3 regions of the Methylobacterium sp. V23 genome follow, and region 2 is predicted to be linked to each of the others. Evidence: predicted binding sites of a transcription regulator. Region 2 holds the regulator's gene; each other region holds the start of a gene.
The links. Region 2 encodes LexA, which represses DNA repair genes until DNA is damaged. Its sites were predicted from a motif close to TGTTCNNNNTGTGTTCNG; they were not measured.

Region 1 (4,111 bases), on a different contig from region 2:
TCGTCGGCGACGGCCCGGACCGAGCGCGCCTCTCAGGTATCGCGCCGGAAGCCCGTTTCCTGGGCACCCGTACGGGCGCCGCGCTGGCCGCCCTCTACGCCGCCGCCGACGTCTTCGTGTTCCCGAGCCTGACCGACACCTTCGGAATCGTGCTCCTCGAAGCCCTCGCCTGTGGTGTGCCGGTGGCCGCCTACCCCGTCACAGGGCCCCTCGACGTCATCGGCCGGACCGGTGCCGGCGTCCTCGATCAGGATCTGCGAGCAGCCGCCCTGGCTGCGCTGGCAATTCCGCGCGAGCGCTGTCGCGGCGAAGCCCTGCGCTACACCTGGGCCGAGAGTGCGCGCCAGTTCTACGACAACATTGCCCACGCCCATGGCAGCACGCCGGCCCCGGCCCGGGCAGCGGGGACGGCTCCGCGGGGCATCGTCGAACTCGGCTGACGCGTGGACCCGTTTCCCCACGCAGGCTAGGGGAAGAGGGCAACCCCTGCCCCGGACCCCTCCCGATGCCGCCCTTCGACCCACGCCTGGCGGAGACCTACCCGGCCGTGATCGGCTGCGACGAGGTCGGGCGCGGCGCACTCTGCGGTCCGGTGATCGTTGCAGCGGTGTGGTTCGCGCCGACCGCGTTTCCGCCCGAGCTGCTGGCGCGCCTCGACGACAGCAAGCGCGTGAAGGCGGCCGAGCGCGAGGCGCTGACCCCCCTGATCCGGGCGCGAGCCCGCGTCGCGGTGGCGGCCGGGTCGCGCGCCCTGGTGGACCGGATCAACGTCCGCGCCGCCACCCTCGACGCCATGCGGCGCGCGGTCCTCACCCTGCACCTCGACGCACCGGTCTGGGTCGACGGCCGCGACGCGATTCCCGGTCTCACGCTCCCGGGCCGCGCCGTGGTGGGCGGCGACCGTCTGGTGCCGCAGATCGCCGCCGCCTCCATCGTGGCCAAGACCCTCCGCGATACCCTGATGCGTCGGCTCGCCGGGCGCTACCCGGATTACGGCTGGGCCAGCAATGTCGGCTACGGCACGCGCACGCACCTCGCCGGCCTCGCACGCCGCGGCCGCTCGCCCCATCATCGCCTGAGCTTCACGCGCGCCTATGACCTCAGAACAAGCTCAACTGGTCCGTCGGAACCCTGAACAGGTCAGTCCGCAGGCGCCGTCGGACTTCAGGATAGCCGAGGCGCAGCCGGGCAAGCCGCATGCGCTGGCGGATCAGGTCGGCATAGGCGCCGGTGCCGGTCATCCGCGTGCCGAAGGCGGCGTCATAGGCCTTGCCGCCCCGCGCAGCGCGGACCAGCGACATGACGTGGCGCTGCCGGCCCGGGTAATGCTCGGCGAACCAGTCGTTCACCAGGTCATCGAGCTCGAGCGGAAGGCGCAGGAGCACGTGGCTGGCCTCTTGGGCGCCGAGGGCACGGGCCTGACCGAGGATCGCCTCGAGCTCGTGGTCGTTGAGCGAGGGGATGATCGGCGCGGCAATGACCATCACGGGGATACCGGCCGCGCTCAGGCGGCCGATCGTATCCAGGCGCTTTTGCGGATGCGGCGCGCGCGGCTCGAGCCGGCGCGCCAGGACGGGATCCAGGGTCGTCACCGAGATCGCGACTTTGACCAGACCATCCCGCGCGAGGTCGGTGAGGAGGTCGAGGTCGCGTACGACGAGGTTCGATTTCGTCACGATGCCGACCGGGTGGCGGAAACGCGCCAGCACCTCCAGCACCGCGCGGGTGACGCGATGCTCCCGTTCGATGGGCTGGTAGGGATCGGTGGCGGTGCCCAGGGCGATGGTAGCAGGGCGGTAACCCGGCGCGGACAGCTCCGCTTCGAGCAGGGCGCCGGCATTCACCTTCCGGAACAGCTTGGTCTCGAAATCCAGGCCCGGCGAGAGGCCGACATAGGCGTGGTTCGGACGGGCGAAGCAGTAGACGCAGCCGTGCTCGCAGCCTCGATAGGGATTGATCGAGCGATCGAACGAGATGTCGGGCGAGGTGTTGCGGGTGATCAGCGTGCGGGCATGCTCCGGCCTCACCTCGGTCCGCAAAGCGACCGCCTCCTCCTCCGTGGACCAGCCGTCGTTGAAGGATTCCCGGCGGGCCGCCTCGTACCGTCCGCTCGGATTGGCCGTGGCACCCCGGCCCCGCCGCCCCGACGGCTGCGGCGTCGTCTCACCGAGGCGTCGCGCCGCCTCGATGCCGGCGGATGATGAGCGGAAGGCGTCTGCAGGCATGGGCCGAGTTCATCCAAAGGGATTGGATGAGAACGTATCACGAACAAACGTCGGGACAGTTGCAGATATTTCAGGCAGAACGCCCGTCCCTCAGCATTTCTACCCGCCTGTTAGCATTGCGCCGCCGTGAGATGGCTTTGCGCAACGCAAAAATGCGGTATGCGCGCGCATGCTTTCGGCTCTCATCTCCGTGACCCGGCCTGCCGACCCCGAATCCGTCGATCAACTCGCCGACACGCTCGGCGCGCTGGTGGCCGGCGTCGCGGCGGGGCTCGTCGGCGATGCGGTGATCATCGTGCCAACCGCGAATACGACGATCGAGACCGTGGCCGAAGCGACCGGTGCGAAGGTCGTTCTGCGCGGACGCGGGTCGTCGCCGTGGTCGGCGGGCGCGAAGGTCGCACGCCGGGACTGGGTCCTCTGCCTGGAGGCCGGCGATATTCCTGCCGAGGGCTGGATCCGTCTTCTCGACCGCTTCATCGGGACGGCGCGGCCGGAGGTCTCGCTGGCACGCCTGCGCCGGCCCCATACCGGCCTGCCCGCGCGCCTGGCTGCCCGGGGCGAGCGCGTCATCGGCGTGAACGCGCCGCGTCCGGGCGATCTGGTGCGACGCGACCGCCTGCTCGCCGGCCCTAAATTCATCCGCCGGCTGAAGGCCCGACCACTCGCGGCGCGGCTCGACCGGGCCTGACCACCGCGGACAATTCGCTGGCGGGTGTGGGTCAGACCGAGATCGATGCGCCGCGACGCAGGTGCTCGTCGAGCCGGGGCATGATCTCGACGAAGTTGCAGGGGCGATGGCGATAGTCCAGCTGCGCGGCGAGGATACCGTCCCAGGCGTCGCGACAGGCGCCGGGAGAGCCGGGCAGCACGAAGATGTAGGTCGCGTTCGCGACGCCGGCGGTCGCGCGCGACTGCAGGGTAGAGGTTCCGATCTTGTCGTAGGAGATACGGTGGAAGACGGCCGAGAAGCCGTCCATGCGCTTCTCGAACAGGGGCTCGATCGCCTCGGGCGTCACGTCCCGACCGGTGAAGCCTGTGCCGCCCGTCGTGATGACGACGTCGACGGCCGGGTCCCGGCTCCAGCTCTCGACCTGTCCACGGATCGCCGCCACTTCGTCGGGGACGATGGCGCGAGCGGCCAGGGTATGGCCCGCGGCCTCGAGGCGCTCGACGAGGGTGTCGCCGGAGCGGTCGTCCTCCGCGCTCCGGGTATCCGACACCGTGAGGACCGCGATGGCCAGCGGGATGAAGCTGCGGGTCTTGTCGGATGCGACCATCATGGAATGCCTTCAGCCGAGCGCGGGCGGGACATCAGCGATCTTACGCGAAAGCCCCGCCCCCCGACAGCGCGCCGGCTGCACCTCAGTTACGCGCGGCCCGGAACGTGTCGCAAGACTTCGTCTGTCCGCTGCGATAGCCGGTCATGAACCAGCGCATCCGCTGTTCGGACGAACCGTGGGTGAAGGAATCCGGTACCGCGTAGCCCTGTGACTGCTTCTGAAGCTTGTCGTCGCCGATGGCACTCGCCGCCTGCATCGCCTCTTCGATGTCGCCCTGCTCCAGGGCGTTGTACTTGTCGTTCGAGTTCTTGGCCCAGACGCCCGCGAGGCAGTCGGCCATGAGTTCGATGCGCACGGAGAGCTGGTTCGCTTCCGTCTTGCTCGACGCGTTCTGCTGGCGCCCCTGCACCTTGCCGAGGATCCCGAGTTCGTCCTGCACGTGGTGCCCGACTTCGTGGGCGATGACGTAGGCGTAGGCGAAATCACCCTTCACGCCGAACTTCTGCTCCATCTCCTTGAAGAAGGACGTGTCGAGATAGACCTTCTTGTCGATCGGGCAGTAGAACGGCCCCATCGCCGCTTGCGCGGAACCGCAGCCGCTGC
Region 2 (4,111 bases):
GAGAAACAGGTTGATGCAGGCTCCCGTCGGCGGGGAATCAGGCCGTGGTGAGGCGCCCGGGCTGGTCAGTGCTGACCGGATGCGACAGACTTCGCGGGGCGCGCCCGGGTCGATGACCGGGAAAGCCGTTGTCCGTCCGCGAGGCCGCCATGTTCAATGTGTTCGATCTCCTTCAGGCGCAGGGGGGCGCCAGCGCGCAGGGTTTCGGACGGCAGTTCGGCTTGTCGCCGGAGCAGAGCCTGCGCGCGATGCAAGCCCTGCTCCCGGCCTTGACGATGGGGCTGCAGCGGAACGTCGCCCAGGATCCGACCGGCTTCGCGCATCTCTTCAACCTCGTTGGGCCTGCCGCGTCGAAGGCGTCGAGCGCCACGCCGCAGATGGACATGCTGGTCCAGCAACTCTTCGGCTCGCCCCACCTGAGCCAGGCGGTTCTGCAACAGGCCGCCGCCGTCAGCGGCGTCGCGATGCCGGCCCTGAAGCAGATGCTGCCGATCATGGCGGGCATGGTGGTGGCGGGGATCGTCCACGTCATGATCAACCAGGCGCCCGCCGCAGCGCCGGCGCCGCGCGCGGAGGCGAACCCTTTCGGCTTCCCGCCCAATGCCTGGTCGGAGATGATGCAGGTGTTCCTGAAATCCGGCGGCAGTGCCCCGGAGCCCGCGGCGCCCGCGCCTCAGGTCCGGCCGCGCCCAGCGCGGCTCGCGGCCTCGTCCCGGCCCGAACCGGCCGCGCCGGACACGTCCTCCGCGGAAGCGCCCTTCGACCTGATGCAGCAGATGTTTCAGACGGGCCTGGAGGTACAACAGGAGAACGCCCGCGCGATGCAGCGCCTGTTCGATACCTTCTGGCACGATCCCCGCGACCCGACCGAGACGGCCGGTCACGGGCCCGGCGATCGGCCCAAGACAGGAGGCACCGGGCAGCGCTAGCCGAAGCCGGCATGTGCGGAGACGCAGGCGATCGCGGAGACGCGGGCAATCGACTGACCTGAAGCGTTGCTGTCGAACTCAACACCGCGTTCCACAATCCCCATCGCGCCATTGCGTTGGGCAAGGGGCCTCTAGACAGGAACCCTTGCAGAACACTTACGGAACGTTTAACGTGTTCGTGGTTTGTTTCTGGTGCCACCCGCCGCGATCCGTGGCCCTAACGAAGAGTGCCCTGCATGTTGACGCGTAAGCAGCTGGACCTGCTCCAGTTCATCCAGCTCCGGATGCGCGAGAGCGGCGTTCCCCCGTCGTTCGACGAGATGAAGGACGCTCTCGACCTGAAGTCGAAGTCGGGCATTCACCGCCTGATCACGGCCCTCGAGGAGCGCGGCTTTCTGCGCCGGCTGCCCAACCGGGCGCGGGCGATCGAGGTGATCCGGATGCCGGAGAGCCTGGGCGGGAATTCGGGTACCCCGCGCACCGCACCGGCCCCCGAGGTTCGACGCTTCACGCCGAGCGTGGTCGAAGGCGGTAAAGGCAAGGGCCTGCCGGCCGGCGCATCGGTCTCCCGCCTGCCGACCACGCAAGCCACCGACGAGAGCGGTCGGGCGGTGACCATCCCGGTGATGGGTCGGATCGCGGCGGGTACGCCCATCTCGGCCATCCAGGAACAGAGTCATTCGGTGACGATGTCACCCGATTTCCTGGCCGGTGGCGAGCATTACGCCTTGGAAGTGCGCGGTGATTCGATGGTTGATGCCGGCATCCTCGACGGCGACCTGGTCGTGATTCGCAAGCAGGATACGGCCAATACGGGCGACATCATCGTGGCGCTCATCGACGACGAGGAAGCCACGCTGAAGCGCCTGCGCCGGCGCGGCTCATCCATCGCCCTGGAAGCGGCGAACCCGGCCTATGAGACGCGGGTCCTCGGCCCGGATCGGGTGCAGATCCAGGGACGGCTCGTCAGCCTCGTGCGCCGCTACTGAAGGATTTCTCCGTTCGGTTGTTCACCGGCAGGGTCCAACGGATCGTCGGTGCGCTCGGGGATCGCCGGTAGAGCCGTCGCCGACGGTGGCGACGGTTGCGGGCGTGGTCCCGTCTGATCCGACGGCGGCGGTGACGGGGTTGCACGCCATGGCACGACGTCGCCGGGATGCTTCGCGGTGACGAGGGTCGGCCCATCGCAGGTGAAGCGGATGGCGGTTGCGCCGTGCGATCCCAGGAAATCCCGGTCGACGACGATCGGCGCGGCACAGCCTGCGGGTGCGGATTGCCGGGTGATCAAGATCGTGGCCCGGGCGCAGTCCTCCCCGAGGGCGCGCTTGTCGGTGATCAAGGCGAGCACGCGGCCGTCCGGCGTTGTGAGGGTACAACCCAGGCCATCGCAGCGTGAGCCCTGATACCCCGCGATGTCCTGCACCCTCCGATCGTCGCCATCGGCCTTGAGCCATTGCGCCAGCACGAAGGGGAGCGGCCGTCCAAGGGTGGCGAGGCGCCCGTTGCGCTCGCGGATGGCTGCGCCTGCCCCCTCACGATCGATGTAGATGTCGTAGCGGTCCGGGGCGGCGGCACAGGCCAGGCCGATCGCTGCCGGGATGAGGCCGAGCCAGCGCAGCGAAGAGGCCGGAAGCGTCAGGACGATCAGGGCCACTGCCAGAAGGCCGAGGGCGCCCGTGCCGAAGGCCGGGACCACCACGACGGCGTGTCCGAAGCCCGCAATCCAGGTGGAGATGGCGAGCATCCCCCGCACCGCGAGGCCCATCGCCCACCAGACCGGCTGATCCAGTGCGAACGGATAGGCCAGGATCCCGAGAACCGCCGACGGCATCACCGCCAGGGAGACCAGCGGCAGGGTGAGCGCATTGCCCACCAGCCCGAAGGGCTGCACCGTCTGAAAGTGATAGGTGGCGAAGGGCGCGGTGGCGATCTGGGCCACGAGGGTCGTCGCCAGGGTGCCGATGACCGCGGTGGTCACCAGGGCGAAGATCCGGGGGAGCGGGCCGGCCCCATCGCGCTGCAGCGCGCGTCCCGCGATCAGCGGCGCGCAGGCGATCAGGCCGGCGACCGCCCCGAACGACATCTGGAAGCTCGGGCCGAGGAGGCCGTCCGGCTCGCGGGCCAGGGCGATCAGGGCGGCGATGGCCAGGTTGCGCATGCTGAGCGCCGGGCGGTCGACCAGGATCGCGCCGAGCATCACGAGGGTCATGATCAGCGAACGCTCGGCGGCGATGTCCCAGCCGGAGAAGACGCAGTAGGCCGTGACGCCCACCATGGCGACGGCAGCGGCGATCTTCTTGATCGGCCAGTGCAAGGCCGCGAACGGAACGACGGCCAGGAGTGCCCGCACCAGCCAGAACACCACGCCGGCCGCCAGGACCATGTGGAGGCCCGAGATCGACACGACGTGGTAGATGCCGGCGGCGCGGAGGATGTCGTTGGTCTCCGGGCTGATCAGGCCGCGCTTGCCCGTCACCAGGGCCGCGGCCACCGCCCCGGCTTGGCCTCCGTTGGCGTCGGTGATACGGCGCGTCAGGGCGTTTCGGGCCGCATCCACGGCCGCAGCGAGGCGAACCTGCCAGTCCGCCGGCTCGGCTGACGGCCGCAACGCGACCTTGCCGACGAGGGAGCCCACCGCGCCGATCTCACGGAAGAAGGCATCCCGGGCGAAGTCGTAGCCTCCGGGGCGGGCGGCCTCCGGCGGCGGAAGCAGGCGTGCGGTCGCGGCGATGCGGTCGCCCGGCTTCAGGGTGTTCGCCTTGCGATAGGACACGCGCACCCGGACCGGGCGGACCTGGGCGCCGAGAGTGCCGAAACTCTCGACGCGGATGATCAGGCGTGCCCCCTGCTCCCGCTCGTCCAAGCCTTCGATGGTGCCCACCAGCGGACCGATCGTGGTGCGGGCGAGGATCGGCCCGTCGACCCAGCGGACCCGCGCCGCGGCGGCGGCGAAGCCGAGGAGCGCGGCCATCGCGGCGAGCACCAGGGCCAGACCGAACGGGCGCGCGACGAGGAACGGCGTCGTCGCGGCGAGCAGCGCTGCGGCTGCGAGGGGCGCCAGGAGCGACGGTGTCCCCTGCGTCCCGAGAAAGTACACAAGGATGCCGCCTCCGAACGCGACGGCGAGCCAGGGGAACAGCCGACGCTGCTCGATCTCCCGGCGCCAGCCCGCGCGGAACCAG
Region 3 (4,111 bases), on a different contig from region 2:
GAGATCAGCTGGTTGGCGCCGAGCTTGTCCCGGCTCGCCGAGGCGACGTTGAGGATCTTGCCGCGCAGGGGCAGGATCGCCTGGGTGGCGCGGTCGCGCGCCTGCTTGGCCGAGCCGCCGGCCGAGTCGCCCTCGACGATGAAGATCTCCGAACCGGCCATGCCCGCCTTGGAGCAGTCGGCGAGCTTGCCCGGCAGCCGCAGCTTGCGGGTGGCGGACTTGCGCGCGACCTCCTTCTCCTGGCGCCGGCGCAGGCGCTCCTCGGCCCGGTCGATCACCCAGTCGAGGAGCTTGTTGGCCTGGGCCGGGGAGGCGGCGAGCCAGTGGTCGAAGGCGTCGCGGATGGCGGTCTCGACGATGCGCGAGGCCTCGACGGTGGCGAGCTTGTCCTTGGTCTGACCCTGGAACTCGGGCTCGCGGATGAAGACCGAGAGCATCGAGGCGCAGGTCGCCATGACGTCGTCGGTGGTCACCGCTGTCATGCGCTTGGCCTGGCCGACGCGCTCGGCATGCTCGCGCAGGGCCCGCAGCAGGGCGACGCGCAGGCCGCTCTCGTGGGTGCCGCCCTCCGCCGTCGGGATGGTGTTGCAGTAGGAGGCCGACACGCCGTCGTCGGTCACCATCCAGGCAACGGCCCATTCGAGGGAGCCGTGCCCGCCCGGCTTGGTAATCTTGCCGGAAAAGATCGCGTCGGTGACGAGTTCCTTGCCCTCGAGATCGCGGGCGAGATAGTCGCGCAGGCCCCCGGGGAAGCGGTGCACGGTCTCGGCCGGTACGTCGTCCAGGCCCACGAGGAGGGCTGGGGCGCACCGCCAGCGGATCTCGACCCCACCGAACAGGTAGGCCTTGGAGCGAGCCATCCTGAACAGGCGGCGGGGGTCGAACTTCAGCGCCCCGAAGATCTCGGCATCGGGGTGGAAGCGTACGCGGGTGCCGCGCCGGTTCTGCACCCGGCCGACGGTTTCCAGGGGACCCTGCACGAGTCCGCGCGAAAAGGTCTGGCGATAGAGGGTCTGGCTGCGGGCGACCTCGACCTCGAGCTCGTCCGAGAGGGCGTTCACCACCGAGATGCCGACACCGTGCAGGCCTCCGGACGTCTCGTAGACCTTCGAGTCGAACTTACCGCCCGCGTGCAGGACGGTCATGATGACCTCCAGGGCGGACTGGTGCGCGTGTTTCGGGTGCGGATGGGGATCGACCGGGATGCCGCGCCCATTGTCGGTGACGACGAGGTGGCCGCTCTCCTCCAGTTCCACCTCGATGAAGCTGGCATGGCCCGCCACCGCCTCGTCCATGGCGTTGTCGATCACCTCGGCGAAGAGGTGGTGCAGGGCGCGCTCGTCGGTGCCGCCGATATACATGCCGGGGCGGCGGCGCACCGGCTCCAGCCCCTCCAGCACCTCAATGGTGGAGGCGTCGTAGCCGGCTTCCGCCGAGACGGGCGGCGGCAGCGGCGCGAGGGGCGCCACGGCGGCGTCGAGCTTGCGACGCTCGGCGGCCTTCGGCAGGGGCGCCTTGCCGCCGGCGAAGAGATCGCGTGCGGGGTCGCTCACCGGAGCGCCTCGCGCGGGTGATGGTGAGGCCGCGGGCTTCGCGGGTCGGATCGCAGAGGGAGACAGTGCAGCATTCGCCTTCATCCTCTCACCATACCGGAACAAACCGGAAACAGAAAGGGGTTCCCGCCCTCCGGGGCGGAGGCCGGAAGCCCCCGCCGCGCAGGACGTACCACCCCATGACATGGTATGGGGGTGGTTAAGAAGGCCTGACGGTGGCGTGATCCGTGGATCGTTGCCCTGGGCGGCGCGCCCACCTCCCGCCTCAGGTCCCGACGCGGCCGCCCCCGCGGCGGGTGATCGTCAGCACGGCGGGGCGCGGCGGCATCGCCGGGTCGAAATCGGGCCAGCGCGTGGCGGGCGCCTCGAAGGTAGCGGGCACCGCCTTCGGGTCCTCCTCGTCGGCCTCGCCGGGATGCTGGACGGCCACGAAGAAGGTGGTGTCGTCGGGGACGAAATAGGGGCCGCACATCTCGGCGCCGTGGGGCACCCGGAAGAAGTGCTTGGCCGTGCCCCGGCCCGCGCCCTCGGTCTCCACCGCCCAGATCCCGTCGTTGCGCCCGGTGCGCGAGGGCGCGTTGCCGTCCGTGGCGACCCAGAGCCGGCCGAGACCGTCGACGGCGCAATTGTCCGGCATGCCGAACCAGCCGTTCGCGGTGGTGGCCGACGAGAAGGTGGCCCCCACCGCCGCGATGGCCGGATCGCCGCAGCGGACCAGGATCTCCCAGGCGAAGCCCGGGGCCGCGTGGTCGCCATCGTCGGGGGTGAGCTCGACGATGTGACCGAAGCGGTTGTCGGCCCGGGGGTTGGCGGCGTCGACCTGGTCCGCCTTGCGCTTCCCGTTGTTGGTCAGCATCACGTAGACCTTGCCGGTCTTCGGGTTGGCCTCGACATCCTCGGGCCGGTCCATCTTGGTGGCCCCGAGCCGGTCGGCGGCGAGCCGGGCGCCGATCACCACGTCGGCCTGGGATGCGAAGCCGTTCTCGCGCGTCAGCGGGCCCTGCCCGAAGACCAGCGGCATCCAGGTGCCGCGCCCATCGGCGTCGAAGCGGGCCACGTGCAGGGTGCCGGAATCGAGCAGGTCGCGGTCGCCGCTGTCGGCCCGGCCGGCGGTGACGAACTTGTAGACGTAGTCGAAGCGCTCGTCGTCGCCCTGGTAGATCACGTATTGGCCCTGCTTGGCGACGATGCCGGCCGCGCCCTCGTGCTTGAAGCGCCCCAGGGCCGTGCGCTTCTTCGGGACGCTCGTCGGGTCGAAGGGGTCGATCTCCACCACCCAGCCGAAGCGGTTCGGCTCGTTGGGCGCGCGGCCGACATCGAAGCGCTCGTGGAAGCGGCCCCAGGCATAGGCGCCGGCCGGCAGGTTGAAGCGCTTGTGGTTGGCGGCCTCCGGCGACCCCGCCGGCAGGGCGCCGGAGAAGTAGTAGTTGATGTTCTCCTCGCAGGTCAGCCACGTCCCCCAGGGGGTCGTGCCGCCGGCGCAGTTGTTGATCATCCCGAGGGCCGAGCGGCCGCTGGGATCGGCGGCGGTCCGCACCCGGTCGGTGCCCGCGGCCGGGCCGGTCAGGACCATCGGCGTCGCGGCGGTGATGCGGCGGGCGTAGCGCGAATCGGGCACCACCGCCCAGCGGCCGTCCTGGCGCCGGATCTCGATGACCGAGCCGCCATGGGCCGCCATCTCGATGTCGACGAGCTCCCGGGTCATGCCCTCGAAATCGACCGCCTTGCCGTCCTGGCGGCCGAGGCCGGGGAACATGAGCTCCTCGTTGGTGTATTCGTGGTTGACCACGAGGAGGCCGTGCGCCGCCGGGTCGGCCGCCCCCGGCATGGGGAAGTAGCCGACGAAATCGTTGTTGTAGCCGAACTGCTGGGCCTGGGCGGCCGCCGTCTGGTTGCGCGGGTCGAAGGCTGGCGCGCCGGGCAGCACCGGGTCGCCCCAGCGGATCAGGATCTCGGCGTCGTGCCCGGCGGCGACGTGGTGGTGCGCATCCGATCCGGCCGCGATCTCGGCGAAGGGGAAGCGGGCGTCGGCGCTGGGAGCGGCCTCGGCCGCCGGCGCCCCGCCGGCGGCCAGGGCGCGGGGCGTCACCACCGCCGCGATGGCGCCGACGCCGAGGAGACCGCGCAGGAGGTCGCGCCGGTCGAAGCGCGCCGCCACGACGTCGCCGAAGGTCGGGTTCCGGCTGCCGTTCGAGCCGTGATCCTCGGCGGCCTCGGCGGCCTGCGAGCGGGTTCGCATCGGTTCGGTCATGCGGCGGCTCCGGCAAGGCGGGTGGCGGGAAGGCGGGACAGCGGGAAGGCGGACAGCGGGCGGCAACCCCTCCCGCTAGCCGCCCCGCATGGCACCGGTGTGACAGCGTCCCGGAGCGTCAGAAGCGGTAGGCCGTCCGGCAGGCGCCCCAGTGCCGGCCCTGCACGCGGATCGGCGCATCGACCTCGCGCACCATGACGATGCGGTCGCCGATCTCGCGACGATAGACCTGGACGGTGGCCGGGCGGGTGGAGCGCGCGGCGGTGATGCCGGTGCGATCGTCGAAGATGCGCCGGTTGCGGCTGTG

Region 1: a site for LexA is predicted at 2,254-2,271, ahead of CRT23_RS10805 (PA0069 family radical SAM protein). Genes of this name have one in related genera too.
Region 3: a site for LexA is predicted at 1,651-1,668, ahead of parE (DNA topoisomerase IV subunit B). Genes of this name have one in related genera too.

The regions. Positions count from the first base shown of each region.
Region 1 covers NZ_PDHT01000009.1:91,920-96,030, forward strand. The annotation lists gene CRT23_RS10795 (glycosyltransferase family 1 protein) at 1-440, shown strand, start outside; gene CRT23_RS10800 (ribonuclease HII) at 506-1,135, shown strand; gene CRT23_RS10805 (PA0069 family radical SAM protein) at 1,101-2,225, opposite strand; gene CRT23_RS10810 (hypothetical protein) at 2,395-2,916, shown strand; gene moaB (molybdenum cofactor biosynthesis protein B) at 2,948-3,505, opposite strand; gene CRT23_RS10820 (neutral zinc metallopeptidase) at 3,591-4,111, opposite strand, start outside.
Region 2 covers NZ_PDHT01000017.1:23,672-27,782, forward strand. The annotation lists gene CRT23_RS16635 (DUF937 domain-containing protein) at 150-929, shown strand; gene lexA (transcriptional repressor LexA) at 1,166-1,918, shown strand; gene CRT23_RS16645 (ComEC/Rec2 family competence protein) at 1,912-4,111, opposite strand, start outside.
Region 3 covers NZ_PDHT01000053.1:878-4,988, forward strand. The annotation lists gene parE (DNA topoisomerase IV subunit B) at 1-1,553, opposite strand, end outside; gene CRT23_RS25635 (PhoX family phosphatase) at 1,819-3,804, opposite strand; gene CRT23_RS25640 (methyl-accepting chemotaxis protein) at 3,923-4,111, opposite strand, start outside.